Regions from separate parts of the Pseudomonas sp. AC247 genome, predicted to be linked through region 3. Evidence: predicted binding sites of a transcription regulator. Region 3 holds the regulator's gene; each other region holds the start of a gene.

Region 1 (7,743 bases), 3.3 Mb from region 3:
GGGAGATTTACATCTGGTTTCTTATCAGTTTTCCTTTTTACCTGTTACTTCTTTTCTTCATCACACTCAACTTCAACTACCGCTCTCTCTACGCCCCTTCTGACTTCGACAAGGACGACCACTTCCTGAAAGCGTTTGAGGACAACAAACCCATCGGACGCCAACGGCGCGCAGACAATTCACCCGATCCTCCCCTAGCAGGGTGCCGCGTAAACTCCCCTTGGGTCGAGTACTGTATTCAACTGTCGAAATCAACGAACACACTGTCCGTCATTGATGTGCGCCTGATGAGCACCCAGAGTGAATTCGAGCAGTTAAAGGAGGACTTTCCACTGCCCGGCAAACACTCGCCGCGCATTATTCTGTTCCTCACTGACTCGACATCAGATGGACAACTCAAGCCCGTCATACTCTGCCACATCAAACACATCAGGAAGACCGCAGGCAGCACAATCTACATGGTGTACAACGCGAGCACACAGGTGGCGACAACGCTGAGAGGACATTGACCGGCGGGTGAAAAGCTTGCAAGAAAGACACGCCAGCATTGGCGCAAGACACTGCACGAGAAAGATTCGGCAAGTGAAAGACTTTTGAACAACAACGCCCTTGCCAGAGTGACAAGGGCGTTGTTTTTATTGCGCGTCTGAAGGGATCAGAACAGCTTGCGGCCCTTGTTGGCAGCAATACGCATGCGCAGCGCGTTGAGCTTGATGAAGCCCGCCGCGTCGGCCTGGTTGTAAGCACCGCCGTCTTCTTCGAAGGTCGCGATGTTGGAATCGAACAGCGAATCGTCGGACTTGCGGCCAGTGACGATCACGTTGCCTTTGTACAACTTCAGGCGCACAACGCCGTTCACGTTGACCTGCGAAGCGTCGATCATCTGCTGCAGCATCAGACGCTCTGGGCTCCACCAGTAACCGGTGTAGATCAGGCTGGCGTATTTCGGCATCAGCTCGTCTTTGAGGTGAGCGACTTCGCGGTCCAGGGTGATCGATTCGATGGCGCGATGAGCGCGCAGCATGATGGTGCCACCCGGGGTTTCGTAGCAGCCACGGGACTTCATGCCGACGTAACGGTTTTCAACGATGTCGAGACGGCCGATACCGTGAGCACCACCAATCTTGTTCAGCGTCGCCAGCACGGTAGCCGGGGTCATTTCGACGCCGTCCAGCGCAACGATGTCGCCGTTACGGTAGGTCAGTTCCAGGTATTGTGCTTTGTCAGGAGCGTTCTCCGGGGAGACGGTCCATTTCCACATGTCTTCTTCGTGCTCGGTCCAGGTGTCTTCCAGCACGCCGCCTTCATAGGAGATGTGCAGCAGGTTGGCGTCCATCGAGTACGGGGACTTCTTCTTGCCGTGACGCTCGATCGGGATCGCATGCTTCTCGGCGTAGTCCATCAGCTTCTCGCGGGACAGCAGGTCCCACTCGCGCCAAGGGGCAATCACTTTTACGCCAGGCTTGAGTGCGTAGGCACCCAGCTCGAAGCGCACCTGGTCGTTGCCCTTGCCGGTGGCGCCATGGGAAATGGCGTCAGCGCCGGTTTCGTTGGCGATTTCGATCAGGCGCTTGGCGATCAGCGGACGTGCGATGGAGGTACCCAGCAGGTACTCGCCTTCGTAGACGGTGTTGGCGCGGAACATCGGGAACACGAAATCACGCACGAACTCTTCGCGCAGATCGTCGATGTAGATTTCTTTGACGCCCATGGCCTGAGCCTTGGCGCGGGCCGGCTCGACCTCTTCGCCTTGACCGAGATCAGCGGTGAAGGTCACCACTTCACAGTTATAAGTATCCTGCAGCCACTTGAGGATCACCGAAGTGTCCAGGCCGCCGGAATACGCCAGAACGACCTTGTTTACGTCCGCCATGCCATCACTCCACGGGGTTCTACGGAAAGCCGAGGAGTCTACCGCTCAAACGCGATAATTTACAGAGGCGCGACAGCTTAAGACGACAAAGCGACAGAATCTGTCGAGAGCGCGACGATGACCAGCGGGTCAGGAAGTCGCTGCAGTGCTGGCTGGGGTGCTCGCTTGCGGCGCCGGAGCGGTGACCGGAGCCACGCGCGCCAGTTTGACATTGACCCGGCGGTTCTTCGCGCGATTGGCCGCATTGCTGTTCGGCACGATCGGGTATTGCTCGCCATGGAAACGCACGGTGATCTGCGATTCCTGAATGCCGTTGGCCTTGAAGAAGTCGACCACCGCCAGCGCCCGGCGGCGTGACAGTTCGCGGTTGGTCAGGCGATTGCCGCTGTTGTCGGAATGGCCATCGAGTTCGATGTGATTGACCGTCGGATCGGCCTTCATGTATTCGAGCATCACCTGCAACTTGGCCTTCGCGGCGGCGTCCAGATCAACGCCCTCGCCAGGGAAGCCGATTTGCGACTGCTTGATCTGGTCGAAATTCTGCGGCAGCAATTTCGCCACGCAGGACTGATAGTCGTTAAACGCCTTGCTGAATTTCACCGGCAATAAACGTACTTCCGACACGCGGCCATCGCCTGAAGCACGACGCACGACCGGACTGCGACCGTCGAGCAGACCGCTGATCAGACCGCCGGCCTGGGACTGCGAACTGCTGAACAATACGTTGCCACTGCCAAGCCTGACATTGCCCAGATTGATGTCGCCACGCCCCGGCTGCCATGGCGCGGCCGCGGCCAGCAGAGTCGCCGAACCGCCGCCAAGCATGGCGTTGTAGGCATTCAGACGGAAGATCGCCTGCTCGCCCGCCTTGCGCACGAACTCGCCCGAGCCGAAATCGGTGATCGGCTGGCTCAGGCGACATTCGAACTTGTCGCCGGCGACCGTCCACTCAATGTTCTCCAGACGTGTCTGGTACGTGAGCGCCATCGCGGGGAGGCTGGCAAACACACTGAGCAAGGCTAAATAACGCTGGCGCACGGGAGGCTCCATTGGCTTCTGAAACACAAAGACCGATTCACACTATGTTTACGGCATACCTACGGGATATCGGAAGCTTCCCGCAAAACTTGATAGCGAGTGCCTGCAAGAGTCTTTTCCGGTAGCATTCGCCTCAGTTTGACCCGCCTGGAATCCCCTCATGTCCGACCGCCTGACCCTGCTGCGTCCCGACGACTGGCACATTCATCTTCGCGATGGTGCCGTGTTGACCAATACCGTTGCCGATGTTGCGCGCACTTTTGGCCGCGCGATCATCATGCCCAACCTGGTACCTCCGGTGCGCAACGCCGCTGAAGCCGACGGCTATCGCCAGCGGATTCTCGCTGCCCGCCCGGCCGGCAGTCGCTTTGAGCCGCTGATGGTGCTGTACCTCACCGACCGCACCCAGCCCGAAGAAATTCGTGAAGCCAAGGCCAGCGGTTTTGTCTACGCCGCCAAGCTGTACCCGGCCGGGGCAACCACCAACTCCGATTCCGGCGTGACCAGCATCGACAAGATTCTGCCGGCGATAGAAGCCATGGCCGAAGTCGGCATGCCGCTGTTGATCCACGGTGAAGTCACCCGTGGCGACGTCGATGTGTTCGACCGCGAAAAGATTTTCATCGATGAGCACATGCGCCGCGTGGTCGAGCGTTTCCCGACGTTGAAAGTGGTGTTCGAACACATCACCACCGCCGACGCCGTGCAGTTCGTCAACGAGGCTTCGGCCAACGTTGGTGCAACCATCACCGCGCATCACCTGCTCTATAACCGCAACCACATGCTGGTGGGCGGGATTCGGCCGCACTTCTATTGCCTGCCGATCCTCAAGCGCAACACACACCAGGAAGCCCTGCTCGATGCCGCCACCAGCGGCAGCGCGAAGTTCTTCCTTGGCACCGATTCGGCGCCGCACGCCCAGCACGCCAAGGAAGCCGCTTGTGGCTGCGCCGGCTGCTACACCGCGTACGCCGCCATCGAGATGTACGCCGAAGCCTTCGAACAGCGTAATGCGCTGGACAAACTCGAAGCCTTCGCCAGCCTCAACGGCCCGCGTTTCTATGGCCTGCCGGCAAACACCGATCGCATCACCCTGGTTCGTGAAGAATGGACCGCCCCGACCAGCCTGCCGTTTGGCGAGCTGACCGTTATCCCGCTGCGCGCCGGTGAAAAACTGCGCTGGCGCCTGCTGGAGGAACACGCGTGAGTGAAGACCATTTCGACGACGAACTGGACGGTCAAAGTGGTGGTGGCAGTTCCCGTCACCCAATGGCAGCACGCTTTCGCGGCTATCTGCCGGTAGTCGTCGACGTAGAAACCGGTGGCTTCAACTCGGCCACCGATGCGTTGCTGGAGATTGCTGCGACCACCATCGCCATGGATGAAAAGGGTTTCGTATACCCCGACCACACCTACTTCTTCCGCGTTGAGCCGTTCGAAGGCGCCAACATCGAAGCAGCAGCGCTGGAGTTCACCGGGATCAAGCTCGATCACCCACTGCGCATGGCCGTCAGCGAAGAAACCGCGCTGACCGACATCTTCCGTGGCATTCGCAAAGCGCTGAAGGCCAACGGCTGCAAGCGCGCGATTCTGGTCGGCCACAACAGCAGCTTCGACCTCGGCTTCCTCAACGCTGCGGTCGCGCGTCTGGACATGAAGCGCAACCCGTTCCACCCATTCTCCAGCTTCGACACCGCGACACTGGCCGGTCTGGCCTACGGTCAAACCGTACTGGCAAAAGCCTGCCAAGCCGCCGACATCGATTTCGACGGCCGTGAGGCGCACTCCGCGCGTTACGACACCGAAAAAACCGCTGAGCTGTTCTGTGGCATCGTCAACCGCTGGAAACAGATGGGCGGCTGGGAAGATTTCGACGACTGATCCTCGTTGAGTAAATCCCGCGCATAAAAAAACCGGCCACTTGGGCCGGTTTTTTTATTAATGCTTATACAGTCTGAATTCTCGATCAATCCACACGACATAAAAAATCCGATGGTTTTTGTAACCCACCATCGCTACACGCTCGAAAGCCCGAAACACCAACAATATGACATCACCTGTTAAAAAAGCAGGTATCCCCACTTTCAGGCTGTTTCTCTCAATTGTTTCACACCCATACCGATGCCTATGCTCCTTGCGCAATTCTCTCCAAGGTATCTTTCCCAGGATCCTGAGACGCTCAAGCATTTTCGACCGTTCGACGGCCTCGCAATCTTGAATGCACCAGCCATTCTGCAAATACTCAAATGAGAAAACCGGAGGTCGCGCTTCCGATGAGTCCATTTCGATTGTGGACGTCCGTGCCGTTACTATCACCGCCGCATCGCGTTCCCTGCGTTTGAACTTGGCCATTTTTCAGTTCACCAAATGCTCCCGAAAATACTCCTGCATCTCGCAGGCGGGAATTTCTCGGCTGAACTCCCCTTCCTTGAAGTTTTTACGCCATGGGGCCTCTTCATGCGTCAACTGACGCAGTTTCCACGCCGAGAATTGGCCATAAACGTCGAACACTTCGTTGAGCAGAGTTTGTTGTTTCGTACTGAAAACATCGGGATTGAAATCACTTGGAGGAGGAATGGCACTCGATCCAAATTGGCTGAATCTTCGATACAGATCCGGAACCACTGGCCCGTGCATCCACGCTTCCAGCTTTTCAGGGAAGAGAGCCTCACCATGGACTGCCAGACTGAACCCTTGCGCGTAATAAACCATTTTTTGAATCTTGAGATTGGAGATCTCGCCCTCATGCCCTTCCAGGCAGAGGAAATAATCCGCAACGTCCAAGCTACTCGGCATTTGAATCCCCTTCCGCATCATGCAATCCATTGCACCGTCCTTACTGAACTGAGGCGCGATTCAGGCCAAGGCAATCGCCCTCTTCACCCGTTATCGCTCGACCATCACCCTATCCAACCACTGTTCAGTCATCCAGTATTTTTTCCCAGGCATTTGAAACAAATAATGCCGAGAGAATGCTGCTCACAATTCTGCGCAAAAAAAACCGGCCACTTGGGCTAATGCCGATCAGTTAAGCCTTCTCGCTTGACCTTTGGCCGCAAGAAATCAAAATCCGATGCCTGTACTGGCATCGGATTTTTTTATGCGTCTCGCTCGGGCACTGGAACTGACCCACAACATCGCCTCTACCCCCAACGCCATTGAGGGATTGGATGCTTTGCTCGATCCTTCTTTGGTCGAACAGGCGCTTGAACAAGCTGGTGTGGCGACGCTGCGCAAGCGTCGTTTGCCTCTGGAAATGATGCTCTGGTGCGTGATCTCCATGGCGTTCTTCCGGCGCATGTCGGCCTGGGATGTGGTTAGTCGCATGAATATCATGTTGCCGGGTCAGCGCCCGTTGGTAGCGCCCAGCGCCGTAGTCCAGGCTCGTCAGAGATTGGGCAGCGAAGCTGTACGACAAGTCTTCGATTTGACCCAGAAAAGTTGGCATGAGGCAGCCGGTCACCCGACTTGGGCCGGTCTGCGTTTGTTGGGTGTCGATGGCGTTGTCTGGCGCACGCCCGATACGCCGGAAAATCGGGCGCGCTATGACTCCGCCAGCAACCAGCATGGCGACACCGGTTTTCCTCAGGTGCGCATGGTCTGCCAAATGGAGTTGACCAGCCATTTGCTGATTGGAAGTGCGTTTGACGGCTACCGCAGCAACGAAATGAAACTGGCCGAGCAACTGATCGAAACCACCCCCGATCACTCGCTGACGCTGTTTGATCGTGGTTTTTACTCGTTAGGTTTACTGCATCAGTGGCAGCAGGCAGGTGTCGAACGCCACTGGCTGATGCCGCTGAAAAAAGGCTCGCAGTACGAGGTGATCCAGCGTTTGGGGCGCCAGGATGCGATTATTTTGCTGAGCACTTCGCCACAGGCCCGCAAGCAATGGCCTGGGTTGCCGGAGCGGCTGACCGCGCGACTGCTGAGCAAAACCGTCAAGGGCAAGGTGTGTCAGATTCTGACCTCGATGACTGACCCACTGCGTTTTCCTTCCGACGAGATTGTTGATCTATACAGCCAGCGCTGGGAAATCGAATTAGGCTTTCGGGAAATGAAGCAGACGCTGCTCAACAGCAGCTATACGCTGCGCAGCAAGACACCCGAGATGATCGAGCAAGAGTTGTGGGGTGTGTTGTTGGGCTACAACTTGTTGCGCTATCAGATGGTGGAAATGAGTCGCCACTGTCCTGGCATTTACCCGTGCGAAATGAGCTTTACTGCGTGTACCTGGGCGATTCTTGGGTTTATCAACAGCGTCTCGGCCGATCGTTCCGGGAACATCCCCAAGTATTTGGCCGAGCTTCATGCTTCAGCGCCGCACTACGTTCTGCCGCATCGACGGGAGGAGCGCGTTTACCCTCGGGCCATCAGGCTTAAATCCCCGAAATATCCGATCAAAAATAAAAATGCCAGTCAGCTTAACTGACTGGCATTAGCCACTTGGGCCGGTTTTTTTGTACCTCGACGTTGCGCCTTACAGGGCAGCAGCGTTCTCGGTCAGGTAGGCAGCAACGCCTTCTGGCGAAGCGTTCATGCCTTTGTCGCCTTTTTTCCAGTTGGCAGGGCAAACTTCGCCGTGCTCTTCGTGGAATTGCAGAGCGTCGACCAGACGGATCAGCTCTTCCATGTTACGGCCCAGCGGCAGGTCGTTGATGATCTGCGAGCGGACAACGCCTTTATCGTCGATCAGGAACGCGCCACGGAACGCTACGCCGCCTTCGGATTCAACGTCGTAAGCCTTGGCGATGTCGTGCTTCATGTCGGCAGCCATGGTGTATTTCACCTGGCCGATGCCGCCATTGTTCACTGGGGTGTTACGCCATGCG
Region 2 (7,743 bases), 1.2 Mb from region 3:
CCTCGTCGCACGTTCGCGCCAAAGAGGAACCCCCATGCAAACCTACCATTTGTTCATCAGCCACTCGTGGAACTACTCCCACGCCCACGACAACCTGGTGCGCCTGCTCAGTGCCCACCCCGACTTCACCTACAAGAATTTCTCGGTGCCGACGCACAACCCGATCATGGGCGCACAGACCGACCAGCAGCTCGAAGAAGCCATCGAAAACAAGATTCGCCCCTGTTCCGCCGTTCTGATCATGGCCGGCATGTATTCGACCTACAGCAAGTGGATCAACAAGGAAATCGAGATCGCCAAGCGCATGGGCAAGGTGATCATCGCGGTTAAACCGTTCGGCGCCGAGCGAATTTCCACGGTGGTGCGTAACGCCGCAGACGCCGAATGCGCGTGGAACACTAACAGCATCGTCGGCGCGATCCGTCTGCACACGGCGGCCTGATCATGCGCAAGGGACTGTTTATCGGCATCAACGACTACACCCATATTTCGCGCCTGAGCGGTTGCAGCAATGACGCCATGGCCATGGCCTCGGTGCTGAAAACCGACGCCGACGGCGACCCCAATTTCAAAAACGTCGTGCTGACCTCGGCGGAGGATTACCTGGGCCGGGAGATGCTCGAAGACCAGATCCGCGAGCTGTTTTCCGGCGACTGCAATGTCGCCCTGCTGTATTTCGCCGGGCATGGCGGTTTCGATACCGACAATGACGAAGGCATGTTGCTGCCCCAGGATTATCGCAACGCCAAGGACGGCATCCGCATCAGCGACATCCTCAACTGGGCGAGCAAAGCCACGCGCATCAAGAACAAAGTGATCATCCTCGATTGCTGCCAAAGCGGCGCCGCCGGTGAGGTACGCGCCTTACGCAGCGAAAGCAGTGTGGTCGGCGAAGGCATGACCATTCTGACCGCGTGCAAAAAGGAAGAACCGGCCATGGAAGGTGCGCAACACGGCGTGTTTACCGGTTTACTGCTGCAGGCTCTGCACGGCGGCGCGGCGAATATCCTCGGCAAGATCCCCCCCGGCAGCCTCTATTCCTTCGTCGACAACGCCCTCGACGCCTGGGAACAACGCCCGGTGTTCAAGACCAACGTGTCGCAGTTCATTTCCCTGCGCGAAGTCTCGCCGCTGATCCCCAAAGAGATCCTGCGCAAACTGCCCGAATGGTTTGCCGAGGCCGAATCGACCTATTCACTCGACCCCAGCTACGAGCCGACCGAAGCGACGTTCAACCCCGAGCACGGCGAGGTCTTCGCCCAGCTGCAAAAGTGCAATCGCCACAGCCTGATCGAACCGGTCGACGCCGAGCACATGTACTACGCCTCCCTCCACTCCACCGGCTGCCGCCTCACCGCGCTCGGCGCCTACTACCGCGAACTCGCGATTAAAGGACACTTCTGATGCCTGTCTTCATCAGCTACCGCCACATGGATCGTATGCAGGCCATGGCGATCAACAGTCGCCTGAAACAGGCGAACATCAAGACCTACCTGGATGTGCTCGATCCGGAATCGCAGACCACCGACGACATCACCAGCGTCATCACCCGCAACATCACCGAGTGCACGCACTTGCTCGCGGTGGTGTCGGAGAGGACCGCTTTGTCGTGGTGGGTGCCGTTCGAGATTGGTGAGGCGACGATCAGCAACCGGCGGATCTGCTCATTCAAGACCGGGCCGGCGCAGTTGCCGTTGTATCTGGATAAATGGCCGAAGTTGAGTACGGACAGAGATCTGGATTTCTTTATCGATGCTTATCGCGAGGAAGTGACGAACAAGCGGTCGGTGATGCTGGATTCGATGAGTGAGTCGATGAAGGGGACTTACAAGAGGAATGCCGAGCAGTTTCATGATCAGTTGAAGAGCAGGATTCGGCGGGGGTTCTAAGACCTCACTTGTCTGGCTCCCGATCAATTTCGTAACGTTACGCAATTGATCGGCGAGGTGAAATTCCAGCCACAAAAAAGCCGACATCGCTGTCGGCTTTTTTGTGCGTCACTGCTTCGGCGCGGGGGCCGGGGCAGTGGCTGGCGGAGTGGCCGGCGCTGGCGCCGCACTCCCCGGTTCCGCCGGTTTCGGCGCGGCGTCATCAAACAGGTTCAACCGTTCGCGCAACTCATGCGCAGGCACCGGTTGCTGATCCGCCGGCAGCGCATTTGGATCAACCGGGGTTGCCGGAGCAGCGCCGTTTTGACCTTGTTCTGCCGGTTTCGCTGGATCGGCACCTTGCGCACCTTCGATCGCGGCTTGAGCCTTTTTGGTCAGGACGACGATGTCGATGCGGCGATTGACCGGGTTGAACGGGTTTTCCCGGTCGAACAACGCCGACGAGGCATAACCGACCACCCGCGCCACTTGCGCATCCGGATAGCTACCGGCAACCAAGGCACGACGAGCGGCGTTGGCACGGTTGGCCGACAGTTCCCAGTTACCGAAATCGCCGGTGCCGATGTACGGCTTGGCGTCGGTGTGACCGCTGATGCTGATCTTGTTCGGCACCGCTTTGATGGTGTCGGCCATGGCCAGCAAAATGTCTTCGAAGTAGGGCTTCAGGCGTGCAGAACCGGAATCGAACATCGGCCGGTTCTCGGCGTCCATGATCTGGATGCGCAAGCCGTTCGGCGTGATCTCGAAGAGGATCTGATCCTTGAATTTCTGCAGCTGCGGGTTTTCGTCGACCTTGTTCTGCAGTTCTTGCAGGAGCAGTTCGAGGCGCTCTTTCTCGACCATTTCGGCCATGCCTTCGACTTGCTCGGCGTCGACCGTGACCTTGTCCGGTTGCGGCTGGGACTTCACCTCAGGGTTGAGGGTGTTTTCCGGCGCCAGCGTCGGCGTGCCGCCCAGATCGATAATGTACGGCGTGCCGCTTTCGGAGAAGCCGACCGGGTCCTTGAAGTAACCGGCGATGGCGATCTTCTGCTCAGGCGTCGCGGTGGACAGCAGCCACAGCACCAGGAAGAACGCCATCATCGCCGTGGCGAAGTCGGCGAAGGCGATTTTCCACGCTCCGCCGTGATGCCCGCCGGCTATGCGCTTGACGCGCTTGATGATAATCGGCTGATTATTTTCCATGGCTTAGCGACCGCGAACGGCTTGTTCCAGCTCGGCAAAGCTTGGACGGTGGGCCGGGTACAGCACCTTGCGACCGAACTCGACCGCCAGCGACGGCGGCATGCCGGAAGCCGAAGCCACCAGCGAGGCCTTGATGGCTTCGTAGACGTTCAGCTCTTCCTTGGCATCGTGGGCCAGGGAGTGCGCCAGCGGGCCGAAGAAACCGTACGCCGCGAGAATACCGAAGAAGGTACCCACCAGTGCCGCACCCACGTGCAGGCCGATGGACTTCTGGTCGCCTTCACCCAGCGAGGCCATGGTCACCACGATACCGAGTACCGCCGCGACGATACCGAAACCGGGCATGGCGTCGGCAATGCCGTTTACCGCGTGGGACGGGTGTTCGAGGTCTTCTTTGAGGCTGTACAGTTCCATGTCGAACAAGCCTTCCAGCTCGTGCGGGGCCATGTTGCCGGACGACATGATGCGCAGGTAATCACAGATGAACGCGGTCATGCGTTCGTCTTTGAGCACGGCCGGGTACTTGGCGAAGATCGGGCTCGCGGCGGCATCTTCGATGTCGCCTTCAATGGCCATCATGCCTTCGCGGCGGCTCTTGTTGAGGATCTCGTAGATCAGACCGAGCACTTCCAGATAGAAAGTGTGGCTAAAGCGCGAACTGAACATGCTCAGGGATTTCTTGAGCACGTGCATCGTCATGTAGCCAGGGTTGGCCTGCAGGAATGCACCGAGTGCAGCACCACCAATGATCATCACCTCGAAAGGCTGGATCAGGGCGGCAATCTTGCCGTGGGAAAGCACGTATCCGCCGAGCACGCTCGCGAATACGACGATGATGCCGATAATTTTAGCCATAGGTAGGAAAGTACTTACTGAGTCGGGTTCAAGGTCATATTCGGAAGTTAAAAAATCTCTTCTTCTACTTATCGGCAAAACTGCGCCAGACTATAGCCAGTTCAGGCGAAAAGCCAATTTAGCCCATGCCGGGCGCGTCTACAGTCAGTGAAGATCCCGTCCAGACATGGCTAATGAAACGAACGTCCCACACGCAAAACCGACCACCCTCGAAGGCTGGGTCAAACTGCTCGACAGCGTCCGCCTGCCCGTGCCGCAAGAGGCTCACGATAAAGTCTGCCGGGCGATCCGCGACAATCGCAGCTCGCTGCGCGACATCGCCGACCTGATGCAAGACAGCCCGGCGCTGGCCTTGAGCATCATCCGTGAGGCCAATCGTCACACCCACGGCACCATGGCCACGCCAGCGGAAAATCTTGAGGTGGCGATCAATCGCCTGGGCCTTGCCCGCACCGAAGAATTGCTCGCGCGCCTGCCCGCTGAACCGCAAATGCAGATCCCCAAGGCTCTGCGCCAGTTACAGATGATCAGCCAGCACGCGACGCAACAGGCCAACGGTTTTTTCGCCAGTCGCCTGGCGCGGCTGTGGCAGGACATCCATTGGGGCAGCCTGCTGTTTCTGTCGCCGCTGTGGCCACTGGCGCTCACTTATCCACAGTTGCTCGAAGAATGGGAGCTGCGGGTTATCCACAAGGGTGAATCGGCACGCGTGGTCGAGAAGCAATTATTCGGCGTGCGCCTGCTGCGGATCGCTGAAGCGCTGGTGGCGGTCTGGCATCTACCGATCTGGGTGCAGCAAGGCTATAAATTGCTGCTCAGCGAACAGCGTGAACTGGTGAAAGTGCTACGCATCGCCCGCGACAGCGAACATCCGCTGCGCCAGCAGAATCGCCTGGATGACGATCCGACCTTGCGCCGCTGGCTCAACCAGCCGGCCAACACTGTGCTGCTGGCCAACGGTCTGGCGCTCTCGGCGCAACAGGCCTGGGACAGTCCGCACAGTGAACGCTGGCAGTACCTGACCAGCCTTTATCTGCAAATCTCGATGGATGACGTGCAGCAACAACTGCACCAGCAGGCGGCCAACAGTGCGCGTCAGCATACGATGCCGGATCTCTGGCACCCGGCGGTTTCGCTGCTGTGGCCGTGGGGCACGCACCGTTTGCCGGCGGGCATGTTGCCCGCAGCGGCGCCGAGCGCTGAAGACCTCGGCCAATGGCGCCGCCAATGCGCCGAACTGCTCGCCGAACCGAGCCGCTTCACCAATGCCATGAGCCTGACCGTCGCCGCCCGCGATGCGCTGATTGCCAGCGGCATGCGTCGAGTGATGATCCTGATGGCCGACCGCACGCAGTCCAATCTGCGCGTGAATCAAACCGCTGGCCTGCCGAAAGAAGCGGCGGCGCTGAATTTTGTCGTCAGCCAGAGCAGCGTCCTGCAACGGCTGCTCGCGCAACAAGCGCAGGTGCGGATCAACCCGGACAACAACGCACAGTTTTCCGCGTTGCTGCCGCCTGGCCTGCGCACGTTGTTTCGCGGTGAGCATCTGTTCCTGCGTTCATTGGTCAACAATGGCCGGGTGATCATGATCGTCGTCGCCGATCAGGGCGGCGGGCCGTTCGCCGACATCACCGTGCAAGCCTTTGGCAAAACCGCGCAGTGCATCGAAAAAGCCCTGCACAGCTTTAGCAGCCGCGGCCGATGAGGCTGCGCTACAATTCCCCCCTTTGTGCTCTGGAGACCTCGCATGTCTGACTTCTCTGGCTTGCCGCTCGTCATCGAACCGAGCGACCTGCTGCCTCGGCTTGAGTCTGAAGAGCTGATTCTGGTGGATCTGACCAGTGCCGCGCGCTACAGCGAGGGACATCTCCCCGGCGCGCGCTTTGTCGACCCCAAGCGCACCCAGCTCGGCCAGCCGCCGGCGCCGGGGCTGCTGCCGGCCAAAGCCGATCTGGAAGCGTTGTTCGGTGAGCTGGGCCATCGCAAGGACGCGGTCTACGTGGTTTACGACGATGAGGGCGGCGGCTGGGCCGGACGCTTCATCTGGCTGCTCGACGTGATCGGTCACGACAAGTACCACTATATAGACGGTGGTCTGCCGGCATGGCTGGCGGATGGCATGCCGATGTCGATTCAGATTCCACCGGCAGCCGGCGGCCCACTGCCGTTGACCCTGCACGACGAGCCGACCGCGACCCGTGAATACCTGCAAAGCCGTCTCGGCGCCGCCGATCTGGCGATCTGGGACGCGCGCGGGCCGCTGGAATACTCCGGCGAGAAAGTCCTGGCCGCCAAGGCCGGACACATCCCCGGCGCGGTCAACTTCGAATGGACGGCCGGCATGGACAAGGCGCGCCAGCTGCGCATTCGCACGGACATGCCGCAGATCCTCGAAGACCTCGGGATCACCAAGGACAAAGAAATCATTACCCATTGCCAGACCCATCACCGGTCGGGCTTCACTTATCTGGTGGCCAAATCCCTCGGTTATCCGCGGGTCAAAGGCTACGCCGGTTCCTGGGGCGAATGGGGCAACCACCCTGACACGCCAGTCGAGATTTAAGGTTTTTAAGGACAACTAATGAAAGAGCGTCTGTTTATCCTCAGCCAGTACCTGCTGCCTCATCACCTGCTGTCGCGCCTGGCCGGCTGCGTTGCCGAGTGCCGCGTGCGCTGGTTCAAGAATGCGTTCACCCAGTGGTTCGCCAAGCGTTATCAGGTGGACATGTCGCAAGCGCTGGTTGAAGACCTGACCGCTTACGAACACTTCAACGCCTTCTTCACCCGCGCCCTGAAAGACGGCGCACGTCCTCTGGACCAGACTCCGGGCGCGATCCTCAGCCCGGCCGACGGTGCGGTGAGCCAGCTCGGCCCGATCGAACACGGTCGCGTGTTCCAGGCCAAGGGCCACAGCTTCAGCGTGCTGGAACTGCTCGGCGGTGATGCGGCCAACGCGGCACCGTTCATGGGCGGCGACTTTGCCACCATTTACCTGTCGCCAAAGGACTACCACCGCGTGCACATGCCGCTGGCCGGCACACTGCGCGAAATGGTCTACATCCCGGGCCGGATCTTCTCGGTCAACCAGACCACCGCTGAAAACGTGCCAGAACTGTTCGCCCGCAACGAGCGCGTGGCGTGCATCTTCGACACCGAGCGCGGGCCGATGGCCGTGGTGCTGGTGGGCGCGATGATCGTCGCTTCGATCGAAACCGTGTGGGCCGGTCTGGTCACCCCCCCGAAGCGTGAACTGAAAACCTTCCGCTACGACGAAGCCGCCCGTGCTCCGATCCACTTGGAGAAAGGTGCTGAACTGGGCCGCTTCAAACTGGGTTCGACCGCGATCGTGCTGTTCGGCCCGGATCAAGTGAAATGGGCTGAAGAACTGGTTGCCGGTTCGCCAGTACAGATGGGCCAAGGTCTGGCACTGCCAAAAGCCTGAGTACGCTTCGACCGTCATGGATTCCCCTGACGTTCGATACCTCTGTAGGAGCTGCCGAAGGCTGCGATCTTTTGATCTTTGGACGCGGAGCGTCCACGGCTGCATTCCTACGCAGAGCGTGGGAACGATCAAGATCAAAAGATCGCAGCCTGCGGCAGCTCCTACACGTTGTTATGTGTGCATCGTCAATGACGAAGCGTTGAGGCAGAACACCAGTTCGCTTATTTGCTGCTATGGTTTTTGGCATGAGCCAAACCATATCCTCCCCACAGCTACGTGCGCCGACCCCGAGTCAGCCGCGCCTGTCGTTTTGCGAAGCCACCCCGCGCGACCTCAAGCGCTGGATTGCCGGCCTGCCCAAGGCCAATATCG
Region 3 (7,743 bases):
GAGCTGCGCAAGACCCAGTCGCGCATCGTCACCGCCCAGGCCGAGTTGAGCCTGCGTGGCGAAGCCGACGGCAACAGCAATCGGCAGATCTTCGCCGGTCTGCCGTTGACCGCTGGGCTGCCGCTGACCGCCGCTGAGCCGCTGAGCGAGCCGACTTACGCCGCTCCGGCGCGTCCAGCCCCGGCGCCTGCGCAGTCCTCCGGCGGCGTCGATCCACGCGCACTGGATTCGATGCGTTTTGAATTGAACAGCCTGCGCGAGCTGATGGAAGTTCAGCTCGGCACCCTGGCCTGGAATCAGTTGCAGGGCAGCCGTCCGGCGCAAGCCAACCTGTATCGTCGTCTGCAACGCATCGGTCTGTCCGGGCCGTTGTCGCGCGATCTGCTGGCGATGATCACCGATATTGAAGAGCCGCGTCAGGCCTGGCGCATGTTGCTCGCGCACCTGGCGCGGATGATTGCCGTACCGGAAGTCGAGCCGCTGGAAGAGGGCGGGGTGATCGCCATGGTCGGCCCTGCCGGCATGGGCAAGACCACCACGCTGGCCAAGCTCGCCGCGCGTTACGTGCTCAAGTACGGCGCGCAGAATGTCGCGCTGGTGAGCATGGACAGTTTCCGCATCGGTGCCCAGGAACAACTGAAGACCCTGGGGCGCATTCTCAATGTGCCGGTGACTCACGTCGATCCGGGCCAATCGCTGGTGCAAGCGCTGGATCCACTGCTGCGCAAACGCGTGGTGCTGATCGATACTGCCGGCCTGCAAGCCAGCGATCCGGCCCTGCGCATGCAGCTCGAAAGTCTGGCCGGTCGAGGCATTCGTTCAAAAAATTATCTGGTCTTGGCAACCACCAGCCAGAAACAGGTTCTAACCGCCGCTTATCACAGTTACAAGCGTTGCGGGCTTGCCGGGTGCATCCTGACTAAACTGGATGAAACGGCCAGCCTTGGCGAAGTGTTGAGCCTGGCGATCAGTCATGAATTGCCGGTCGCGTACCTGACCGATGGCCCACGGATTCCGGATGATCTGCATCTGCCGCGCCGTCATCAACTGGTCAGCCGCGCCGTCAGCGTGCAAATGCAGGAAGAACCCAGCGAAGAAGCCATGGCCGACATGTTCGCTGATATCTATCACAGCCCCACCAAGCAGGTAGGCTGAGGTATTCATGAACAGTTTTTGTACCTACATCGATGGTCTGCCATGCATTGTTCCGGTTGTGAACGCGCAGCCAGTAATGTGGCCTCCGTCTATGCAAGACAAGGTAAAGAAATAACATGGGCAGCATGCATCCCGTACAGGTGATCGCGGTGACCGGCGGCAAAGGTGGCGTCGGCAAGACTAACGTGTCAGTGAACTTGTCCCTGGCGCTGGCAGAGCTTGGCCGTCGGGTCATGTTGCTGGACGCCGACCTGGGTCTGGCGAACGTCGACGTTCTGCTGGGGCTCACGCCCAAACGCACGCTGGCTGACGTTATCGAAGGCCGCTGTGAGCTGCGCGACGTTCTGTTGCAAGGCCCCGGCGGGATTCGCATCGTGCCGGCCGCGTCCGGCACCCAGAGCATGGTCCACCTGAGCCCGGCACAACACGCTGGCCTGATTCAGGCGTTCAGCGACATCGGCGACAATCTCGACGTACTGGTGATCGACACCGCTGCGGGTATTGGTGACTCGGTAGTCAGTTTTGTTCGCGCAGCCCAGGAAGTGTTGCTGGTGGTGTGCGACGAGCCGACCTCGATCACCGACGCCTACGCGCTGATCAAACTGCTCAACCGCGATTACGGCATGAACCGCTTCCGCGTATTGGCCAACATGGCGCAGAGCCCGCAAGAAGGCCGCAACCTGTTCGCCAAGTTGACCAAGGTCACGGATCGCTTCCTTGACGTCGCTCTACAATACGTCGGCGCCGTGCCTTACGACGAAAGCGTGCGTAAGGCCGTGCAGAAACAGCGTGCCGTCTATGAAGCCTTCCCGCGTTCCAAGTGCGCGCTGGCGTTCAAGGCGATCGCGCAGAAGGTCGATACCTGGCCGCTGCCCGCCAACCCGCGTGGCCACCTTGAATTTTTCGTCGAGCGCCTCGTGCAGCAAACGGCAGGGCCAGTGCTATGACCGCCAGCGGTATGAATTACTACAAGAAGTCGGCACGTGATGCGCAGTACGAGTTGATCGAGCGTTACGCGCCACTGGTAAAGCGCATTGCCTATCACTTGCTGGCACGGTTGCCGGCGAGTGTGCAGGTCGAAGACCTGATCCAGGCCGGGATGATCGGCCTGCTTGAAGTCTCGACCAAATATGACGCCAGCAAAGGCGCCAGTTTCGAAACGTACGCGGGCATCCGAATCCGCGGCGCAATGCTCGACGAAGTGCGCAAGGGGGACTGGGCGCCACGCTCGGTTCACCGCAATACCCGTATGGTCAGCGACGCAATTCGCTCAATTGAAGCTAAAACCGGCCGTGACGCTAAAGATCACGAGGTTGCAGCCGAACTCCAATTGAGTCTCGACGATTACTACGGGATTTTGAATGACACCTTGGGCAGCCGCCTCTTCAGTTTCGACGACCTGCTGCAGGACGGCGAACACGAAGGGCTGCACGAGGATGGCGCGAGTGCTCATCTTGAGCCGTCACGCGATCTGGAAGATGAACGCTTCCAGGCGGCGCTGGCGGACGCGATTGCCAATTTGCCGGAGCGTGAGCGACTGGTGTTGGCGCTGTACTACGACGAAGAGCTGAACCTCAAGGAGATCGGTGAAGTCCTTGGCGTCAGTGAATCGCGGGTCAGCCAGTTACACAGCCAGTGCGCGGCCCGCTTGCGGGGGCGTTTGGGGGAGTGGCGAGCGCGCTGAAGGCAGTGTGGGGACACTGCGAACGAGGCTGGTGCGGTGATGAACGGCACCGGTCTTGCTCTGTTGTGCTCCAGACAGTCTTCGAGTGCTGCGCCGATTGATTGAAGTGGCGCGTCCAGGTGCTGGGCGCGTTTAAGACTGCTTGGAGGTCGAATTGAACAAAGACATGAAAATCCTCATCGTTGATGACTTCTCAACGATGCGGCGGATCATCAAGAACCTGCTGCGCGATCTTGGGTTCACCAATACCGTCGAGGCCGACGATGGCACTACCGCCATTCCGGTGCTCAACAGCGGAAGCATCGACTTTCTGGTAACAGACTGGAACATGCCGGGCATGACCGGTATCGACCTGCTGCGCCACGTGCGTGCCGATGAAAAACTCAAGCATCTGCCCGTTCTCATGGTGACCGCTGAAGCCAAGCGCGAGCAGATCATTGAAGCCGCTCAGGCCGGTGTAAACGGCTACGTAGTCAAACCTTTCACGGCTCAGGCGTTGAAAGACAAAATCGAGAAGATTTTCGAACGCATCGGCTGATGAACGCGCGGGGGAGCTATGGAGCATAACGAATCTTCACAGGGCGATTTCGAGTCGACCCTGAAAAAACACGCGGTCGAACTGGTCGAGAGCCTTGAAAAAGGCAGGTTCGGCGACGCTGTGCAACTGATCCATGAGCTCAATCAGACCCGTGACCGTGGCCTGTATCAGGAAGTCGGCAAGCTCACACGTGAACTGCACAGTGCGATCGTCAACTTCCAGATCGATCCGAACATGCCGCAGGCCGAGGAAGTGTCGCAAATCACCGACGCCACCGAACGCCTGGGCTATGTGGTCAAGCTGACAGAGGCCGCGGCCAACCGCACCATGGATCTGGTGGAAAGCGCCACGCCGGTGGTCAACAGTCTGGCCGATGAAGCCCAGGCCTTGAGCACCGATTGGGGTCGCTTCATGCGTCGCGAAGTCGGGGCTGAAGAGTTCCGCGAGCTGGCGCGCCGGGTCGACGGTTTTCTGTCGCGCAGCAGCACGGACAACCGTGCGGTGTCGAGCAATCTCAACGACATCCTGCTGGCCCAGGATTACCAGGACCTGACCGGTCAGGTGATCAAGCGTGTGACCCAACTGGTCACCGAAGTCGAAAGCAATTTGCTCAAACTCGTGCTCATGGCCAGTCAGGTCGACCGCTTTGCGGGCATCGAACATGACCGCGCCGCGATGCTTGCAGAAAAAGATCCACAAAAACATCTCTCGCAGGGTGAAGGTCCGCAGATTCATGCCGATAAACGAGAAGACGTTGTGTCCGGTCAGGACGATGTGGACGATTTGTTATCCAGCCTCGGGTTCTAGAGTTTTGGAATTTTAGGTTTTTTGGGTTTTTAGACCTGTAGGAGCACCCCATTAATGAGCTTCGGCGCCGATGAAGAGATCCTTCAGGATTTCCTGGTTGAGGCCGGCGAGATTCTTGAGCAACTGTCCGAACAACTGGTCGAGCTGGAAAGCCGTCCGGATGACGCAGATCTGCTCAACGCAATTTTTCGCGGTTTCCACACTGTAAAAGGGGGCGCCGGCTTCCTTCAGCTCAATGAGCTGGTGGAGTGCTGTCACATCGCCGAAAACGTGTTCGACATCCTGCGCAAGGGTGAACGTCGCGTTGATGCAGAACTGATGGACGTTGTCCTCGAAGCACTGGACGCGGTGAACAGCATGTTCACTGAGGTTCGTGAGCGTGCTCCGATCACCGCTGCCACCCCGGAACTGCTGGCTGCGCTGGCACGTCTGGCAGAACCGCAATCGGCGGACGAAGCTCCGGCTTCGCCAGTGGCCGAGATGATCGAAGATCTGGTCGGCGAAGGCGAATCGGGCGACATCACCGATAACGAATTCGAACAACTGCTGGACTCGCTGAACGCCGTCAAGGCCGAAGCTGAAGCCCCGGCAGCAGCTGCACCTGCGCCGGCTGCCGATGGCGCGGCCAGCGATGAAATCACCGATGCCGAGTTCGAGTCGTTGCTCGATCAGTTGCACGGCAAGGGCCAGTTCGCCGTGGACGCGGTTGCACCCGCGGCGGCAGCCCCTGCGGCACCGGCCAAAGGCGACAGCTCCGACATCACCGACGACGAATTCGAAGCACTGCTCGATCAGTTGCACGGCAAGGGCAACTTTGCTGTCGATGCGCTGGAGTCGGCGATTGCTTCGGCTCCTGCGCCTGCTGCTCCAGCGGCCGCAGCGGCGGGCAGCGATCTGATCAGCGATCACGAGTTCGAATCGCTGCTCGACGAATTGCACGGCAAAGGCAAGTTCAGCGAAGTCGGCACCGCCGCTGCTGGCAGCGCCTCTACTGTCGCCACGCCTGCCGCCAAGGCACCGGCCGCTGTTGCAGCGCCGAAACCTGCTGCCAAGCCTGAGCCTAAAGCCGAAGCGCCGAAACCGGCCGCCGCAGCTGCACCGGCTCCGGCGCGTGCACCAGCGACACCGCCACCGGAAAAACCGGCGAGCGAAGCCGAGACCACCGTGCGCGTCGACACCGCACGTCTCGACGAAATCATGAACATGGTCGGCGAGCTGGTGCTGGTGCGTAACCGTCTGGTGCGCCTGGGTCTGAACAGCGGCGATGAAGCCATGCAAAAGGCCGTGTCGAACCTCGACGTGGTCACGGCTGACTTGCAGACCGCGGTGATGAAGACCCGGATGCAGCCGATCAAGAAGGTCTTCGGGCGCTTCCCGCGTCTGGTTCGTGACCTGGCGCGTCAGCTCAAGAAAGAGATCAACCTGGAACTGGTGGGTGAAGAAACCGACCTCGACAAAAACCTTGTCGAGGCCTTGGCTGACCCGCTGGTCCACTTGGTGCGCAACGCCGTCGACCACGGCATCGAGTCGCCGGAAGAACGCGAAGCGTCGGGCAAGGCCCGTGGCGGTCGTGTGGTGCTGGCGGCCGAACAGGAAGGCGACCATATCCTGCTGTCGATTTCCGATGACGGCAAAGGCATGGACCCGAACGTCCTGCGTTCGATCGCGGTAAAACGCGGTGTGATGGACAAGGACGCGGCCGATCGCCTGAGCGACACCGAGTGCTACAACCTGATTTTCGCCCCGGGTTTCTCGACCAAGACCGAGATCTCCGACGTCTCCGGCCGTGGTGTCGGCATGGACGTGGTGAAGACCAAGATTTCCCAGCTCAACGGTTCGATCAACATCTACTCGACCAAGGGCCAGGGCTCGAAAATCGTCATCAAGGTGCCGCTGACCCTCGCGATCATGCCAACCCTGATGGTCATGCTCGGCAACCAGGCGTTTGCGTTCCCGTTGGTCAACGTCAACGAAATCTTCCACCTCGACCTGTCGACCACCAACGTTGTGGACGGCCAGGAAGTGGTGATCGTGCGGGACAAGGCGCTGCCATTGTTCTACCTCAAGCGCTGGCTGGTCAGCTCCGCCGCTCACGAAGAGCAGCGTGAAGGCCACGTGGTGATCCTTTCGGTGGGCACGCAGCGGATCGGCTTCGTCGTCGATCAACTGGTCGGCCAGGAAGAAGTGGTCATCAAGCCATTGGGCAAAATGCTCCAGGGAACTCCGGGCATGTCCGGCGCCACCATTACCGGTGACGGCCGCATTGCACTGATTCTCGATGTTCCGAGCATGCTCAAGCGTTACGCCGCACGGCGTATTTGAATCCGGGGCAGCGGGGCGACAACGTTCCGCTGCACCTAATGGAGTGTTTATGGCAGTCAAAGTCCTGGTGGTGGACGATTCGGGTTTTTTCCGCCGCCGCGTCTCGGAAATTCTTTCAGCGGATCCGAGCATCCAGGTGGTCGGCACGGCCACCAACGGTAAAGAGGCGATCGATCAGGCCCTGGCTCTCAAGCCGGACGTGATCACCATGGACTACGAGATGCCGATGATGGACGGCATCACGGCAGTGCGGCACATCATGCAGCGCTGCCCGACCCCGGTGTTGATGTTCTCCTCGCTGACGCACGAAGGCGCGCGGGTCACCCTCGATGCGCTGGACGCCGGTGCGGTGGATTTCCTGCCGAAGAATTTCGAAGACATCTCGCGTAACCCGGAGAAGGTCAAGCAACTGCTGTGCGAAAAGGTCCATAGCATCTCGCGCAGTAATCGTCGTTTCAGTGCTTACAGCGCGCCAGCTCCAGTGGCTGCGCCTGCACCTGCGCCAACCCCGGCGGCATCAAGCTTCAGCAGTCACAGCACTCATGCTCCGGCCCGTCCGGCGCCTGCCCCTGTGCATGCACCTGCGCCAAGCCGCGCGTCGACGGCCAGTTCGTCCTCGCCGGCACCGAAGCGCAAAGCCTACAAACTGGTTGCCATCGGCACCTCGACGGGGGGCCCGGTTGCCTTGCAGCGCGTGCTGACTCAGTTGCCGGCAAATTTCCCGGCACCGATCGTGTTGATCCAGCACATGCCGGCGGCATTCACCAAAGCGTTTGCCGAGCGTCTCGACAAGCTCTGCCGCATCAGCGTCAAGGAAGCCGAGGATGGCGACATCCTGCGTCCGGGCCTGGCGTTACTGGCGCCGGGTGGCAAGCAGATGATGATCGATGGCCGTGGCGCGGTGAAAATCCTCCCGGGCGACGAGCGCCTGAACTACAAGCCGTGCGTGGACATCACCTTCGGCTCTGCGGCGAAGTCCTACGGCGACAAAGTTCTGGCGGTGGTGTTGACCGGCATGGGCGCCGACGGCCGTGAAGGCGCGCGTCTGCTCAAGCAGGGCGGAAGCTCGATCTGGGCGCAGGACGAAGCCAGCTGTGTGATTTACGGCATGCCGATGGCCATCGTCAAAGCTGAACTCGCGGACGCGGTGTACAGCCTCGACGATATCGGCAAGCACATTGTCGAGGCGTGTATCTGATGGATGTTTTAAGCCTTATCGGGATCATCATGGCGTTCG
Region 4 (7,743 bases), 3.6 Mb from region 3:
GATCGTCTCGTGGATCAGCACGCGTTACTGAATCTGATGCAAAACCTGTGGCGAGGGGATTTATCCCCGTTGGGGCGCGCAGCGCCCCCAGTTTTTACCTGAGAAAAACAGGGCCTGCTGCGCAGTCCAGCGGGGATAAATCCCCTCGCCACAATTGCTCAGCGCTGTTGATTAAAGCGGCAGCCCGGCTTTTACGCGGTACTGATTGCGCACCGGCGTCGCATATTGCAGCACCAGATACGGACGGTGCTCTGCAGGGCACGCGCCCAGCCGGCTTTGCCATTCTTCCTGGGCCTTGGCCAGTTCATCGGCCGGGAACACTTCGGCAGCCTTCGGCACATTCAATTGCGCATCAGCATCGGCCCACTGCGCATACGCCAGGTAATGCACCGGGAATAACCGGTAGCCGCCAAGAATCTGCTTGTCCATCTCGACTGCCAATTGCTTGGTGTCTTCGAACAGCTCGGTGATTGGCGGTGCGAAGTTCACGTGCACCCGGCCCTTGTAGCCGGTGATGCCCTTGGCGATGCTCACGTCATCCTCGCCCGGCGCTTTCGCGTAGGTGCCGGTGGTGGCGCGGATATACAGCTCTCGAGCCTTGGCCTGGTCGCACGGGTCGTACTCGTAGCTGATCGACACCGGGGTGACGTTCAGCGAGCGAATGACTTCGCCGAACGGCTCGTCCTTGCGGCTCATGTGGAACATCTTGAGGATCGCCGACTCGGTGCGGTCATCGCCGTCCTTCGCCCGACCTTCAGCCTGCGCGATCCAGATCGAGGCGCAATCGTTGCGGATCGAGTGGTTGATGTACGCCGACAACAGCTGATACGCGGCCATCTTCTCGCGACGGCCGCTGATCGAACGGTGGACGATGAAGCTCTTGTTCAGGCGCATCAAGTCGCTGACAAACGGCTTCTGCAGCAGGTTGTCGCCAATCGCAATGCGCGGCGTCGGCAGGCCGGCGTGGTACACGGCGTAGTTGACGAAGGCCGGGTCCATGACGATGTCGCGGTGGTTGGCGATGAACAGATAGGCGCTGCCCGACTTGAATTGCTCGACACCGGTGTAGGTCACGCCGTCGGTGGCGCGCTCGATGGTGTGGTCGACGTAGGACTCGACCTTGTCCTGCAACGTCGCCACCGAGGTCACGTCGGCGAACTCACGACGCAGCCGATGGGCTATAAGTGGTTTGAGCATCCAGCCGAAGGCACCGGCAAAACGCGGGAAGCGGAAGTGGGTGAGGATATCTAGAAACGCCTTGTCGCCGAGCAGTCTTGCCAGTACCACAGGTACTTCGCTGTCGTCGTAAGGTCGGATGGCATCGAATTCGCCCATCATGCTCTCTTGTTGGAAACGGCTAGGGTAAGTAAAGGTTTTGATCGAAAACCAACGGGGCACGGTCTGAAAAGGTAGCCAGACAAAAATAGCCCTGCAAATAGACCGGCGATTATACGCACAAGTCACTTGGGAGACCGCGATGCTGGAACCTGCTGAATACGAATGTCCTTATTGTGGGGAAACGGTCGAGACGTCAGTGGACCTGTCCGGTGGCGATCAGACCTATATCGAAGATTGTCAGGTGTGTTGCCGGCCAATCACGTTTGTCTTGCAGGTACACGAAGAGGACTGGTTTCTGGAAGTCTTCAGCGAAAACGAGTGAGGCGCGCCCATGCAGCGAATCTACGAGCCGGAAAACCTGATGGAAGGCGAAATGCTCAAGGGCATGCTTGCCAGCGAAGGCATCGAGGCGCATCTGGTTGGCCGCGATTTGCTCGGTGGTACGGGCGAATTGCCGATCTTCGGGTTGTTGGCACTGTCCGTCGATAACGACCAGGCCGAATACGCCCGCGAGTTGATCACCGCGTACAATGCCGCGCTGCCGCTGCCCGGCGATGAACCGGAGAGCTTCCCCGGGACGCTGGTCTGTTAGGCTGAGCTTCGTTTTACTTCAGAGTCGTGTTGCCCCATGTGTGGACGTTATGCCCTGTTTCGCTGGAACCGCGATTTCGCGGCCCTGCCAGGTTTTCCCGCCGATCAGCAGGCGCAGTGGAACATTTCCCCCAATGATTCGGTGTTGATGCTGCGTGCTGGTGAAGACGGCGAGCGCACCCTGGCCCGCGCGCGTTGGGGGCTGACGCCGCCGTGGCTGACCGATCTGTCGAAAACCCCGGCGCATGCCCGCGCGGAAACCGTGGCCGAACAACCGATGTTTCGTGAGGCGCTGCGCCAGCGTCGCTGCCTGCTGCCGGCGAACGGGTTTTACGAATGGCGCGGGACCCAGCGCAAGCGGCCGTTCTGGCTGACGCCGGGCGAGGGTTCGTCGCTGTTTTTTGCGGCGATCTGGGAGGCGTATCCGGTGCAGGAACAGGTCTGGTTGAGTACGGCGGTGATTACTCAGCCGGCGTCGAGTCAACGCCGGCCGTTGATTCTTGATGAGGCAGGGCAGGCGGCATGGCTTGATCCGGAGACGCCGTTGCATGTGCTGCAAGGCTTGCTCGCCAGCGAACCGGTCGCATTGCGTGAGCGGGTGTTGGCGAACCTGATCAATGATCCCAAACTCAATGGGCCGGAGTGCCTGACCCCGGGTTAATTTGAAAAGCGAAAAGATCGCAGCCTCTGTAGGAGCTGCCGAAGGCTGCGATCTTTTGATCTTGCCCTTAAACCTTGAACTGATTGATCAACCGCCGCTGCTGTTCCGCCAACTTTGTCAAATCGGCGCTCGCCGAGCTCGACTCATCCGCACCGCCCGCCACTTCATTGGCCACCTGTCCAATGTTGATCACGTTGCGATTGATGTCATCCGCCACCGCGCTCTGCTCTTCCGCCGCACTGGCAATCTGCGTGTTCATGTCGTTGATCACCGATACCGCCTGGGTAATCGTCTCCAGCGCCTCAGCCGCTTTCGCCGCGTGCTGCACGCTTTCGTCGGTGCGGTTCTGACTGTCTTCCATGACCCGCACCACGTCGCGGGTGCCCTGTTGCAGTTGCTGGATCATGCTCTGGATTTCTTCGGTGGCTTTCTGCGTCTTCTGCGCCAGATTGCGCACCTCATCCGCCACCACCGCGAAACCGCGACCTTGCTCGCCGGCACGTGCCGCTTCAATCGCCGCGTTCAGCGCGAGCAAATTGGTCTGCTCGGCGATCCCGCGAATCGCTGTGAGGATCGCGTTGATGTTCTCGCTGTCCTTCGCCAGCGTCTGTACCACGCCCACGGCTTTGCCGATTTCCAGCGCCAGCACGCCGATCGAATTGGACGTGTCGCGGACGATCTGCATGCCCTGACTGGCCGCTTGATCGGCATGGCTGGCGGCTTGTGCAGCCTGCGTCGCATTGCGCGCAACGTCCTGCGCGGTGGCGGTCATTTCCTGCACGGCGGTGGCGACCTGATCGATCTCGGCCATTTGTTTCTGGATGCCGATGTTGGTGCGAATCGCGATGTCGGCGGTGTGCTCCGAGGAATCGCTGACGCTTTGCACCGACGTCACCACCTGCGTGATCATCGCCTGCAATTTGGCCAGGAAGGTGTTGAAGCCCTTGGCGATCGAACCGAGTTCATCGCTGCGATCACTGCTCAAGCGGCGGGTCAGGTCACCTTCACCCTGAGCGATGTCGTTGAGCATCGCGACCATCTGCTTCAACGGCCGGGCAATACCGTGGCCGACCAGCCAGATCACCAGCAGGCCAAGGCCGGCGATCAGCAGACCGACCATGGCCATGCCGAAGGTGTCGGACTTGCGTTGCGCATCGAGGTCGCCCTGCAGTTTCTGCAGATCGGCCATCACCGCGTTAAGCGGCAATTGCAGCATCAGTGTCCAGCGCGCGTCGGTCTGGCCGATGCCGAACGGCAGGTACAACTCAATGCGGCCCTTGTCCTTGTTGACCGAGTAAGTCACTTCGCCGCTCTTGAGATTGGCCATGTTGGCCGTTTGCTCGGCGTCGAGGATATCGCTGATTTTCTCGCCGAATTTGCTCGGGTCCTTGGTGTAGGCAACGATCCGGCCATTGCCGCCGACCAAGGCCATTTCACCGGCGCCGCTGTAGAGCTTCTGGTTCGCGCCGAGGAGCATTTCCTGGATGAAGTTCACCGACAGGTCGGCGCCGACGATGCCCTGGAAGGTGCCGTTGAGCATGATCGGTTCAATGAAGGAGGCGAGCATGACGATCTTGTCGCCGACCTTGTACGGTGCCGGATCGATCACGCAGGACTTTTTGCTCTCTTTCGAGCACAGGTAGTACTCGCTGGCGCGCACGCCGGTGGAGAGGACTTTCTGGTCATCGACGTCGGCCAGTTTGTCCAGGCCCAGCGTGCCGTCGTCATTGCGGAACCACCATGGCAGAAAGCGCCCGTTGGCCGCATCGATGCCGACCACGCCGGTGCCGACGTAAGCCGCGTCATTCTGATCGAGGGCGTTTTTCTCCCAGCCGATGTAGGTGCCGAGGATCTTCGGGTTCTTTTCGACGTTCTCTTTGATCAGGCTGATCAGTTGTTCGCGGCTGACATTCACGCGCGGCTGACCATCGGCGCCCGGCGTGCCGAGCAGGGCGTTGACCCGTACCAGGCCGCCGGCAATCAGCAGCGGCGCTTCGAGCTCGCGCTGGATCTGGCTGACCTGGGTTTGCGCCAGAGAAGTCAGGCGTTGTTCGATGACTTGCTCGAACTGCGCCTGGGTGCGCTGCTGCACCATCTCCTGGGTGCGGGCGCCGGCAAACAGCGCATACAGCACCAGCGCCGCCACCACGCTGAGCACAATGGCGCCGGCCAGGGCGGCGACGGAAAACTGGATCGACTTGAACTTCATGGGAGCTCCGCACGCAAGAGGACGTCTGCGGTGATGTATCGGCAGCGGGCAGGGCGCCATGAGCGTGGCAGGGTGGAATTGGCAGAGCATGTCGCAAATGGATCACTGCGTGCCGCAGTTGTTGTGGGCTGGTCGGTGGCGTGAATTTTTTACGACAGCCGCGGTGGGAAATATCTGAAAGTCGCTACAACACGTCCGTTGTATCTGGCGCCGATACAATTACCCGCCTAGGATACGCGACAGGTTTTCAGGGAGCTTTTGAATGAACAAGACATTGGTTGTAAGTGCACTGAGCGCAGCGCTGTTGCTGGCCGGTTGTCAGTCGGTCAACACCACCAGCGGCGGCGCCGTGGGGGTGGAGCGCAAGCAGTACATGTTCAGCATGCTGTCCTCGCAAGAGGTCGACCAGATGTATGCCCAGTCGTATCAGAAGACCGTCGGCGAGGCGTCCAGCAAAGGTGTGCTGGACAAGACCAGCCCTGAGGCCAAGCGGGTTCAGGCGATTGCCAACCGTTTGATCGCCCAGGCGCCTAACTTCCGCCCGGATGCCGCGCAATGGCAGTGGGAAGTCAATCTGATCAAGAGTGACGAACTCAACGCCAACTGCGGGCCTGGCGGCAAGATCATTTTCTACACCGGGCTGATCGACAGCCTGAAACTCACCGACGATGAAATCGCCGCGGTCATGGGCCATGAAATCGCCCACGCCCTGCGCGAGCACGGTCGTGAAGCGATGTCCAAGGCGTACGGGATTGAAATGGCCAAGCAGGGCGCAGGCGCATTGCTTGGTCTGGGTCAGGACAGTCTGGCGCTGGCCGACACCGTGGCCAACTACGGCATGACCCTGCCGAACAGCCGCGCCAACGAAAACGAAGCCGACCTGATTGGTCTGGAACTGGCTGCTCGTGCCGGCTACAACCCGAACGCCGCGATCACCTTGTGGAACAAGATGAGCAAGGCCTCGGAAGGTTCGCCGCCGGAGTTCATGAGCACTCACCCGGCGTCGGCCAGCCGGATCGCTTCGCTGCAGGCGGCGATTCCAAAAGTCATGCCGCTGTACGAACAAGCCCCGAAGTCCTAAGAGTCGAAGGACACAACGATTCTTCAGGTTGAGAGGGCTGTTGTGGCGAGGGGATTTATCCCCGATGGGCTGCGAAGCAGCCCCAAAACCTGCAAATGCGTTATGTCTGACACTCTGAGGCAGCAGGTTTGGGGGCGCTTCGCGCCCCATCGGGGATAAATCCCCTCACCACAGGTTTTGGGTGGTTCAGTAGACGGGGGTTAAACCCAGCCGCTGCTCTGCATCGCCTTGTACACCGCCACAATTGCCAGAATCATGAACGCCGAAGCCGCCAGGCGACGGATCAAGGTCAGCGGCAATTTGTCGGCAGCAAAATTACCCGCCAACACCACCGGCACGTTGGCAATCAACATGCCCGCCGTCGTCCCGATAATCACCAGCCACAGTTCCGGGTATTGCGCGGCGAGCATCACCGTCGCGACCTGAGTCTTGTCACCCATTTCAGCCAGGAAAAACGCGATCAGCGTGGTCAGGAACGGCCCGAACTTGCGTGCGGTGCTGGTTTCATCGTCGTCCATTTTGTCCGGGACCAGTGTCCACAGCGCGGTGGCCGTGAAGCTTGCGGCGAGAATCCAGTGCAGGACCGAGTCTGAGAAGAAACTGCCGAACCAGGCGCCGACCGCGCCGGCTGCTGCGTGGTTGGCCAGGGTCGCGGCGACAATACCGGCAATGATCGGCCAGGGTTTGCGGAAGCGAGCGGCGAGAATCAGCGCGAGCAGTTGCGTCTTGTCGCCGATTTCGGCCAAGGCAACGATTGCGGTGGGAACGAGTAACGAGTCCAGCATCAGGATTTTCCTAAGGGGCGGGTCGACACGGCTATGACACGTACAGCCTTCCCGCCCCGGGTAAGGTGTGCGTGTCATAGGTCTTGTCAAACCCTGCGATCCGTCTGCTGCGGACGCTTGGGTCGCATACGCCATGATCTGAGGATCAAGTATGTTGACGTATGCCGGACGAGCTTGGCGCTCGTGGGAGACTACTCCCCTAGGACGGAGCGGATTCTGCCTAGGCAAATCCGATTGAGCAAGCCTCTTTTTTGAAAGAAGTTCTAGCCGCGCTTGGCCCGGTAGATGCGGAAACCATTGCCTTCGGCCTTGATCGCACACACGCCCAGATGCTCCTCGATCAGCGGTTGATACTTGAGAAAGCTGTTGGCGACCAAGCGCAGTTCGCCGCCGTTTTTCAGATGTTTGGCCGCTTTTCGCAGCAAGTTCTCGGTAGCGAAATAATCGGTGTGCACGCCGACATGGAACGGCGGGTTGCTCAGAATCGCGTTCAACCCCATCGGCGCCGCATCGATACCGTCACCGGTCAGCACCTCGGCTTCCAGACCGTTGGCGGCCAAGGTCAAGCGACTGCTGGCAGCAGCAAACGCATCGACGTCGAGCAACGTCACCTGATTGTGCGGATAGCGACGTTTGACCGCAGCGCCCAACACACCGGCACCGCAACCGAAATCGAGCAGATGGCCGCTCGGCAACTTGTCCAGATGCTCCAGCAACAAAGCGCTGCCGCGATCCAGTCGGCCGTGGCTGAACACGCCCGGCAGGCTGATGACTTTCAACGGGCCTTCAGCCAGTGGCAATTCATAAGTCTGCGCCAGGCTTTCCAGGGATTTCGCTTCAGGGGCATTGGCCACGGTCACTTGCCAGAGTTGGCAGTGCCGCGCGCTGTCGAGCTTGCGTGGCTTGCCGAACGGGTTGAGCTGTTTGGAGGCGCCTTCGATGCCGCTGCGCTTTTCCCCGACCAGAAACACTTCGCGCCCAGCCAGACGCGAAGCCACGGCATTGAGGATGTAATCGGTCAGGTCCTTGGACTTGGGCAAGAACACCACCGCGCTGTCGAACTCACGCTCCGGGACAT

The links. The regulator FliA, encoded in region 3, starts transcription of late flagellar genes. The targets are predictions, from matches to a motif close to CTAAAGTTTNNNNNNNNNNNGCCGNTAA.
Region 1: ACZZ0B_RS03025 (flagellar protein MotY) is a predicted target of FliA. The motif match lies at 2,978-3,005, and genes of this name have one in related genera.
Region 2: motA (flagellar motor stator protein MotA) is a predicted target of FliA. The motif match lies at 3,998-4,025, and genes of this name have one in related genera.
Region 4: ACZZ0B_RS02055 (methyl-accepting chemotaxis protein) is a predicted target of FliA. The motif match lies at 4,835-4,862, and genes of this name have one in related genera.

What each region holds. Positions count from the first base shown of each region.
Region 1 is NZ_OZ409829.1:628,452-636,194, reverse strand. Features, by position in the region: gene ACZZ0B_RS03035 (hypothetical protein) at 1-509, shown strand, start outside; gene ACZZ0B_RS03030 (argininosuccinate synthase) at 656-1,873, opposite strand; gene ACZZ0B_RS03025 (flagellar protein MotY) at 2,003-2,911, opposite strand; gene pyrC (dihydroorotase) at 3,072-4,118, shown strand; gene rnt (ribonuclease T) at 4,115-4,792, shown strand; gene ACZZ0B_RS03010 (hypothetical protein) at 4,850-5,263, opposite strand; gene ACZZ0B_RS03005 (Panacea domain-containing protein) at 5,267-5,737, opposite strand; gene ACZZ0B_RS03000 (IS4 family transposase) at 6,012-7,343, shown strand; gene ACZZ0B_RS02995 (peroxiredoxin) at 7,392-7,743, opposite strand, start outside.
Region 2 is NZ_OZ409829.1:5,173,647-5,181,389, forward strand. Features, by position in the region: gene ACZZ0B_RS23505 (TIR domain-containing protein) at 35-442, shown strand; gene ACZZ0B_RS23510 (caspase family protein) at 445-1,404, shown strand; gene ACZZ0B_RS23515 (toll/interleukin-1 receptor domain-containing protein) at 1,404-1,889, shown strand; gene motB (flagellar motor protein MotB) at 1,998-3,074, opposite strand; gene motA (flagellar motor stator protein MotA) at 3,078-3,929, opposite strand; gene ACZZ0B_RS23530 (HDOD domain-containing protein) at 4,096-5,634, shown strand; gene rhdA (thiosulfate sulfurtransferase) at 5,677-6,492, shown strand; gene asd (archaetidylserine decarboxylase) at 6,511-7,371, shown strand; gene ACZZ0B_RS23545 (molecular chaperone) at 7,617-7,743, shown strand, end outside.
Region 3 is NZ_OZ409829.1:3,969,459-3,977,201, reverse strand. Features, by position in the region: gene flhF (flagellar biosynthesis protein FlhF) at 1-1,155, shown strand, start outside; gene fleN (flagellar synthesis regulator FleN) at 1,272-2,102, shown strand; gene fliA (RNA polymerase sigma factor FliA) at 2,099-2,839, shown strand; gene ACZZ0B_RS17940 (chemotaxis response regulator CheY) at 3,006-3,377, shown strand; gene ACZZ0B_RS17935 (protein phosphatase CheZ) at 3,396-4,184, shown strand; gene ACZZ0B_RS17930 (chemotaxis protein CheA) at 4,239-6,506, shown strand; gene ACZZ0B_RS17925 (protein-glutamate methylesterase/protein-glutamine glutaminase) at 6,556-7,704, shown strand; gene ACZZ0B_RS17920 (flagellar motor protein) at 7,704-7,743, shown strand, end outside.
Region 4 is NZ_OZ409829.1:412,692-420,434, forward strand. Features, by position in the region: gene ACZZ0B_RS02030 (hypothetical protein) at 1-31, shown strand, start outside; gene ACZZ0B_RS02035 (1-acyl-sn-glycerol-3-phosphate acyltransferase) at 172-1,335, opposite strand; gene ACZZ0B_RS02040 (CPXCG motif-containing cysteine-rich protein) at 1,478-1,660, shown strand; gene ACZZ0B_RS02045 (putative signal transducing protein) at 1,670-1,930, shown strand; gene ACZZ0B_RS02050 (SOS response-associated peptidase) at 1,967-2,590, shown strand; gene ACZZ0B_RS02055 (methyl-accepting chemotaxis protein) at 2,658-4,799, opposite strand; gene ACZZ0B_RS02060 (M48 family metallopeptidase) at 5,062-5,880, shown strand; gene ACZZ0B_RS02065 (TMEM165/GDT1 family protein) at 6,081-6,665, opposite strand; yybP-ykoY riboswitch at 6,754-6,878, opposite strand; gene ACZZ0B_RS02070 (class I SAM-dependent methyltransferase) at 6,929-7,743, opposite strand, start outside.